Regions from separate parts of the Streptomyces sp. NPDC005302 genome, predicted to be linked through region 1. Evidence: riboswitches for the same ligand, from Rfam matches in the RefSeq annotation. Region 1 holds a riboswitch; the other holds the start of a gene.
What was found. Region 1 has a riboswitch for glycine ahead of gcvP (aminomethyl-transferring glycine dehydrogenase). Riboswitches for the same ligand answer to the same signal wherever they lie in the genome.

Region 1 (4,023 bases):
TGGGCCTGCTCGGCGGGCGCGAAGGGGTGCAGCTGCCCGAACTCGGGCCAGGTGACCGGCTCCATCTCGGTGGTCGCGTTGAGCTTCATCGTGCAGGAGCCCAGTGGGATCATGCCGCGGTCGAGCGCGTAGTCGCGGTCGGAGAGCCTGCGCAGGTAACGCAGCATCGCGGTCTCGGAACGGTGCTGGTGGAACACGGGGTGGGCGAGGTACTCGTCACCGCGCAGCTGAGCGGCCGGCAGGGTGTCCTCCGCGCTCGCGTCCAGCGCCTCGACGTCGCCGTCGACACCGAACGCGCTCCACACGGCCGCGAGCTGCGCGCGCGTGGTCGTCTCGTCACATGAGATCGACACGTGGTCGGCGTCCACGCCGTGGAAGTTGACGCCGAGGTCGCGGGCACGCTCCACGACGGCGGCGGCGCGGCCCGGGACCCGCACGGTGAGGGTGTCGAAGTACGCGCCGTGCACGACCTCGACGCCGCCGGCGGTGAGCCCGGCGGCCAGAACCGTGGCGTAACGGTGGGTGCGCCGCGCGATGGTCCGCAGGCCGTCGGGGCCGTGGTAGACGGCGTACATGCCGGCCATCACGGCGAGGAGCACCTGGGCCGTGCAGATGTTGCTCGTCGCCTTCTCGCGACGGATGTGCTGCTCACGCGTCTGCAGAGCGAGGCGGTACGCCTTGTGCCCGTCGGCGTCCACGGACACACCGACCAGACGGCCGGGGAGGCTGCGGGCGAACTTCTCGCGCACCGCCATGTAGCCGGCGTGCGGTCCGCCGAAGCCCATCGGGACACCGAAACGCTGCGTCGTGCCGACGGCGATGTCCGCGTCGAGCTCGCCGGGCGAGGTGAGCAGCGTGAGGGCGAGGAGATCGGCGGCGACGGTGACGACAGCACCCAGCGCGTGCGCCTGCTCGATCAGCGGCTTGATGTCGCGTACGGCACCGGAGGCGCCCGGGTACTGGACCAGCACGCCGTTGATCTCGCGCCCGGCCAGGTCGGCCGGGATGCCGTCGCCGAGGTCGGCGACGACGACCTCGACGCCGGTCGGCTCGGCGCGGGTCTCGATGACCGCGATCGTCTGCGGCAGCGCGTCCGCGTCGACCAGGAAGAGGCCCTTCTTGTTCTTGCCCATCCGGCGGGACAGCGCCATCGCCTCGGCGGCGGCGGTGCCCTCGTCGAGCAGCGAGGCGCCCGAGGTCGGCAGACCGGTCAGCTCGGCGACGACGGTCTGGAAGTTCAGCAGGGCCTCGAGACGGCCCTGGGAGATCTCCGGCTGGTACGGCGTGTACGCCGTGTACCAGGCAGGGTTCTCCATGACGTTGCGCAGGATCACGGGCGGCGTGAACGTGCCGTAGTAACCGAGGCCGATCATCGAGCCGAGCACCTGGTTGCGGTCCGCGAGGGAACGCAGCTCGGCGAGCACCTCGGACTCGGTGCGCGCGGCCGGCAGCTTCAGCGCCTCGGCGTTCTTGATCACGTCCGGCACCGCGGCGGCCGTCAGCTCGTCGAGCGAGCCGTATCCGACCTGCGCGAGCATCTTGGCCCGGGCTTCGGAGTCGGGCCCGATGTGGCGCTGCTCGAAGGGGATTCCCTGTTCGAGCTCGGAGAGCGGAATGCGATGGGCGGTCATTGCGGAGGCCTCCTGGTCTGACGCGACCTTCGAGGGGTACCCCGGCACGGGTACCCCGACGGCCTCCCCCTCTGTCATCTCAACCTGAGAGCTTCACCGGTCCGTCCACTGACGTCCCGGCTTTCACCGTCGGTGAGGGCGGAGGCCATCGACACCCGCCCTGCTTTCCAGAGTGACCTCGTCCGTGCGGTACGTGGGCCTGAGAGATTCCGGGGAGGAGTTGCTCCTTCGGCGCCTCCGGTGAAGTCTGGAGGACTCTCCCGCACGGGATCAGCAGCCGTTGGCCAGCCTACCAGCGGGGACAAGACACCCGCCTTCGAGTGGCCGCCCGCCCGAATGTGCTCTTTTGTAGTGCTTACGGATGTACTGCTTACGGATGAGTTTGCGACCACGTGGAGGGACCGTGCAGACCGACATCGATCCGCGCAACCTGATCGGCCGCAAGGCGTTCGACCGCAAGGGCACCAAGATCGGCACCATCGACGAGGTCTACCTCGACGACGCGACCGGGGTCCCGGAATGGGCGGCCATACGCACCGGCCTGTTCAGCAGGGACGCGTTCGTTCCCCTGGAACCCAGTGAGGTCGTCGAGGGGACCCTGCGCATTCCCTTCGACCGGGCCCTGATCAAGGACGCCCCCGACTTCGGCGTCGGCCGGCACCTCTCCCCCGAGCAGGAGCTCCAGCTCTACCACCACTACGGGCTCGACGTGGCGTCCCCTGCTCCGCCGCCGGACCGTGACTTCGGCCGGCTCGCCGGATCCGAGGACACCTGATCCCCGGGGCCCTGGACCACCCGGGCCGCCGGGTCGGACTCCGGCGCCCCTGCCTCTGACGCCCATGGCTCCACGTCCGCCGGCGTCGGCCCGGACTCCTCGGGTCTCCGCTCCACCAGGGGCAGCGGATCCGCCGGCTCCAGTCGCGGATCGTCCGTCCGGAAGGTCCGCACCCGGCCCGGCTCCGAGTACGGCGTCTCGAACCGCACCGTGACCCGCCCCAGACCGCTTCCCTGCACCCATCCGTACCCGAACTCGGCATGCCGGACGTCGTGCCCCGCGGACCACCGCCGCTCCGCGGGCGGTTCCTTCCCGCCCGCGGGACCCGTGTCCGGCTCCGCCCGGGCCCGCTCCGCCGCCGACGGCTCCGCCGCTGCCACCGCCGCTGCCACCGCCTCGGCCTGCGCCTGCGCCTGGGCCTGCGCGAACAAGTCCTCCTGCGTGTAGTCGGCGAGCCCGGAGACACCGACCCCGAGCAGCCGCACACCCCCGGTCGTGTCCACGCCCTCCAGGAGCCGCGCGGCGGCCTCCTGGACGACCGCGGGGTCGTCCGTGGGCCCCCGCAGCGTCTCGGACCGGGTCAGCGTCGAGAAGTCGTACCGGCGCACCTTCAGCACGATGGTCCGCCCCGACAGCCCGGCCCCGCGCAGCCGCCGCACACAGCGGTCCGCGAGCCGCTGCACCTCCAGGCCGACGCGGACCCGGTCGTGGATGTCCACGTCGTAGGTGTCCTCGACCGAGACCGACTTGGTCTCCCGGTCGGACACCACAGGCCGGTCGTCGCGCGCCAGCGCCATCGCGAACAGCGCGTGCCCATGCGCCTTGCCCAGCAGCCGTACGAGCTCGTCCTCGCCCGCCTCGGCGATCTCCCCGACCGTGGTGATCCCGGCCCGCCGCAGATGGTCCCCGGTCGCCGGCCCGACGCCCGGCAGCGTCCGCACGGACATCGGCCCCAGCAGCTCGCGCTCGGTGCCCGGGTCGATCAGCACCAGACCGTCGGGCTTCGCCTGCTCCGAGGCGATCTTCGCCAGCATCTTGGAGGCGGCGAGCCCCACCGATCCGGTGAGCCCCGTGACAGCTCTGATGTCCGCCCGCAGCTTCGCCCCCGCCAGCCGCGCCGAGCGCTCGTCCCAGGCCGTTCCGCCCGCCTCCAGGTCCACGAACGCCTCGTCCAGGCTCAGCGGCTCCACCAGCGGCGACAGGGCCCGCAGCAGGCCCATCACCTGGTCGCTGACCTCGCGGTAGAGCCCGAAGCGCGGCACCAGATACGCGGCGTTCGGCGCGCGACGGCGTGCCTGGGCCATCGGCATCGCCGAGTTCACCCCGAAGACCCGGGCCTCATACGAGGCGGTGGAGACGACTCCGCGCGGCCCGAGCCCGCCCACGACCACGGCCTTCCCCCGCAGACTCGGCTTGGACGCCTGCTCCGCCGAGGCGAAGAAGGCATCCATGTCGAGATGCAGGATCGTGGGCGCGTTTCTCACATGTCCGATGCTGCCCTACGCCACTGACAATGCCCCGGCAACGCCGGGGCATCACGTCATCGGAAGCGCTCCGGTCACACGGCCCGGTTGCGCCTGCGGGCCAGCTCGTCGGCGGGATTGTGGGCGAGGAGCG
Region 2 (4,023 bases), on a different contig from region 1:
TGGGCGCGCATCCAGTCGCCCACCGGGTCCTGTGTGACGTCGAGCAGCACCAGGTTCACCGGGATGTTCATCGGGACGCGGCCGAGGGCCCGGCCGAGGGCGTCGAGCGGGAGGGTGCGGGCCTCGCCCTCCCACAGGGAGAGTTCGACGCCGACGAACATGACCGGGGCGTCGCCCTCGATGCTGGCCAGACAGCGGCGGGCGCTCACGACGACGCCGGTCCCGGCGAACTCCGCCGAGGCCGCGGCGAGGAAGTCCACCGGATCCTCCTGCCAGTCGGGCTCGAACAGCCGCACCCTGCCGCCGCTCGCCGGTCCGTCCAGCGCGGTCCGTCCGGCCCGGCACAGCTCGGCGACGGCGATCGGCGGCAGGGGCACACCGACCACGCCGTCCGGGTTCACCGCGATACCGACCTGTGGCGGGAGTCCGCGCGCGAACTCCGCGGCGGGCGCGATGGTGAACGCCATGTGGCCGCCGGTGACCTGCCGGAACTGCTCCTCGGAGCTGAAGACGGGCACGTACACCTGTCCTTCGAGCTCCATCGTCGGCAGATCGAGCGGGCCGCTGTCGGGGCCGCCGCCGCTGGGCAGCGGCACCCAGACGAAGCTGCGGCCGAGCACCTCGACGATGCGGGCGCCGGCCGAAGCCGCTCCGCCCATACCGAGGGCCGCGGACAGCACCTCCTCCAGCTCGTTGCCGGGCCAGCCGCCGTGCGGATGGGGGTGTGCCTGTGCCGGGAAGTCCATCTGTCTCTACCGCCTGCTTCGAACCACTGTTCCGGCTGGAAAGGTTAATGGGACGCTCCGGCCGGTCAGTGGCCGAAGTCGATCCTGCGCAGCACGTCCGCCGCCTCCCGGTCGAGAAGGACCGCTGAGCCGCACCCCTCGGGAAGGTTCCCGCGCTCCACGGAACGCAACAGCCGGGCGACCGCGCCGCGGTGGCGCGCGAACGCGTAGCGCGAGACGCCCCGGCCCCGCGCGCGCTGGCCGTCCAGCGCGGTGTCCGCCGCGACGTCGAGCAGCACCAGGTGCAGTGCGCCGCCCCGGCGGCGGGCCTCCCGGGCGAGCCAGCGGCGCACCCAGGCCTGGGTGCCGCAGTCGTGCACGACGACTCCGCCCGCTCCGCGCAGCGCCCGGCGCAGCCCGGCGTAGTGCGCGAGGCGGACCAAGGGGCGGTACACCGCGTACGGCAGCAGTCGGGCCATCCGGCCGTCCCAGCGGTCGCGGGTGTCCTGCGAGTCGACGCGCTCGCCCTCGACGGCCCGGCGCATCAGCGTCGACTTGCCGCTGCCGGGCAGTCCGGTGACCACGACGAGGTCGCGGGTGCCGAAGCGCAGGCCGTGCGGGCTGTGCCCCGCGCGGTCCCTGAGATCCCGGACGACGGCCGCCGGGAACGGGCCGCACGCCTCCCGGGCCGGTGCGCCTGGCTGCTCGGGCAGCGCGAGACCCGAGGTCGTCGCGTACACCGTGGTCCTGTTCACCGTGGCCGTCCTCCCCTTGGATGTGGAGTCCCATCCCCGTCGAGTGTAAAGAGAAGGTAATGCGCGGCGCTTCCCGTTTCGGTGAGCGGACTGCCACAGCACGGTTACAGATGCGGACTGCCCTGATCGGACGGGGCGTGCAATGATGGCCGCGCCAACTGCATACCGGCCGCTTGAATCCGCGCGGGAGAGTCCTGGGTACGTGTACCCGGGCGCCGAAGGAGCAAGTCCCTCCCTTGAATCTCTCAGGCCCCGTTACCGCGCGGGCGAGGCACATCTGAAAAGCGGGCCGCTCTCCGGTGGCTCCACCCAAGGTGCAAATCAGGACCACCGTTTCGCGGGGTCGTGATGAACCTCTCAGGTTCCGATGACAGATGGGGAGGAACGACCTCGCCGTCATGCCTTGGGAGCCCCACCGATGAGCAGCAACACCCCCCGTCTCACCGCGCTCGACGCCCTGCACCGCTCGCTGGGCGCGACGATGACCGACTTCGCCGGCTGGGACATGCCGCTGCGCTACGGCTCGGAGCGCGACGAGCACCTCGCCGTCCGCACGAAGGCCGGGCTCTTCGACCTCTCGCACATGGGCGAGATCACCGTCACCGGCCCGCAGGCGGCCGAACTCCTCGCCTTCGCGCTGGTCGGCAACATCGCCACCGTGGGCGTGGGCCGCGCCCGCTACACGATGATCTGCCAGGAGGACGGCGGCATCCTGGACGACCTGATCGTCTACCGGCTGGCCGAGCACGAGTTCATGGTGGTGGCGAACGCCTCCAACGCCCAGGTCGTGCTGGACGCGCTGACCGGGCGCTCCGCCGGTTTCGACGCGGTCGTGCGCGACGACCGTGACGCGTACGCACTGATCGCCGTGCAGGGCCCCGAGTCCCCCGGCATCCTCGCGTCGCTGACCGACGCGGACCTGGACGGCCTGAAGTACTACGCGGGTCTGCCGGGCACCGTCGCCGGCGTCCCGGCGCTGATCGCCCGTACCGGCTACACGGGCGAGGACGGTTTCGAGCTGTTCGTCGCGCCCGCCGACGCCGAGAAGGTGTGGCAGGCGCTGACCGACGCGGGCACTCCCGTCGGACTCATCCCGTGCGGTCTGTCCTGCCGCGACACGCTGCGCCTGGAGGCGGGCATGCCGCTGTACGGGCACGAGCTGACCACCTCGCTGACCCCCTTCGACGCCGGCCTCGGGCGGGTCGTGAAGTTCGAGAAGGAGGGCGACTTCGTGGGCCGCGCCGCGCTCCAGGAGGCCGCCGAGCGTGCCGAGCAGAACCCGCCGCGGGTCCTGGTCGGCCTGATCGCCGAGGGGCGTCGCGTGCCGCGCGCCGGGTACCCGGTCGTCGCCGGCGGACAGGTCGTCGGCGAGATCACCTCCGGCGCCCCCTCGCCCACGCTGGGCAAGCCGATCGCGATGGCGTACGTCGACGCCGCGCACGCCGCGCCGGGCAGCACCGGTGTCGGTGTGGACATCCGGGGCACCCACGAGCCCTACGAGGTCGTGGCGCTGCCCTTCTACAAGCGCCGGAAGTGACACTGGTCCGCACGTGGGCCGTGACACCGGTCCGCACCGGCGGGCCGTGACACCGGTCGGCCGTGCGGGCCGCACATGACGGGCCGCAACGGACCACGGGCCACCCGGCCCGGCGGGCACCGACGGCACTCCCGGGCGGGCTCGTCCGGACGACCGACTCCCCCTTTCATCAGCACTCCCCCGCGTACAGGAGAATTCAGGCCATGAGCAACCCCCAGCAGCTCCGCTACAGCAAGGAGCACGAGTGGCTGTCCGTCGCCGAGGACGGCGTCGCGACCGTGGGCATCACCGAGTTCGCGGCCAACGCGCTCGGCGATGTCGTCTACGCCCAGCTTCCCGAGGTCGGTGAAACGGTGACCGCGGGCGAGTCCTGCGGCGAGCTGGAGTCGACCAAGTCGGTCAGCGACCTGTACTCCCCCGTGGGCGGCGAGGTCGTCGAGGCGAACCAGGACGTGGTGGACGACCCGTCGCTGGTGAACTCGGCCCCCTTCGAGGGCGGCTGGCTGTTCAAGGTCCGCGTCGCCGACGAGCCCGAGGACCTGATGTCCGCCGACGAGTACGCCGCCTTCACCGCCGGCTGAGGAGTCCCCGCATGTCGCTTCTGAACACCCCCCTGCACGAGCTGGACCCGGACGTCGCGGCCGCCGTCGACGCCGAGCTGCACCGCCAGCAGTCCACCCTGGAGATGATCGCCTCGGAGAACTTCGCTCCGGTCGCGGTCATGGAGGCCCAGGGCTCGGTCCTGACGAACAAGTACGCCGAGGGCTACCCCGGCCGCCGCTACTACGGCGGCTGCGAGCACGTCGACGTCGTCGAGCAGATCGCCATCGACCGGGTGAAGGCGCTGTTCGGCGCCGAGCACGCCAACGTGCAGCCGCACTCGGGCGCCCAGGCCAACGCCGCCGCGATGTTCGCGCTGCTCAAGCCGGGCGACACGATCATGGGACTGAACCTCGCGCACGGCGGGCACCTCACCCACGGCATGAAGATCAACTTCTCCGGCAAG

Region 2: linked by a shared signal. The riboswitch ahead of gcvT (glycine cleavage system aminomethyltransferase GcvT) and the one ahead of gcvP (aminomethyl-transferring glycine dehydrogenase) in region 1 are both predicted to bind glycine.

The regions. Positions count from the first base shown of each region.
Region 1 covers NZ_JBEXGN010000022.1:127,712-131,734, forward strand. The annotation lists gene gcvP (aminomethyl-transferring glycine dehydrogenase) at 1-1,631, opposite strand, end outside; glycine riboswitch at 1,809-1,904, opposite strand; gene ABZT74_RS28045 (PRC-barrel domain-containing protein) at 2,035-2,406, shown strand; gene ABZT74_RS28050 (DNA polymerase IV) at 2,328-3,890, opposite strand; gene ABZT74_RS28055 (MerR family transcriptional regulator) at 3,965-4,023, opposite strand, start outside.
Region 2 covers NZ_JBEXGN010000009.1:40,341-44,363, reverse strand. The annotation lists gene ABZT74_RS15660 (enhanced serine sensitivity protein SseB) at 1-746, opposite strand, end outside; gene ABZT74_RS15655 (AAA family ATPase) at 812-1,480, opposite strand; glycine riboswitch at 1,655-1,751, shown strand; gene gcvT (glycine cleavage system aminomethyltransferase GcvT) at 1,899-3,017, shown strand; gene gcvH (glycine cleavage system protein GcvH) at 3,221-3,598, shown strand; gene glyA (serine hydroxymethyltransferase) at 3,610-4,023, shown strand, end outside.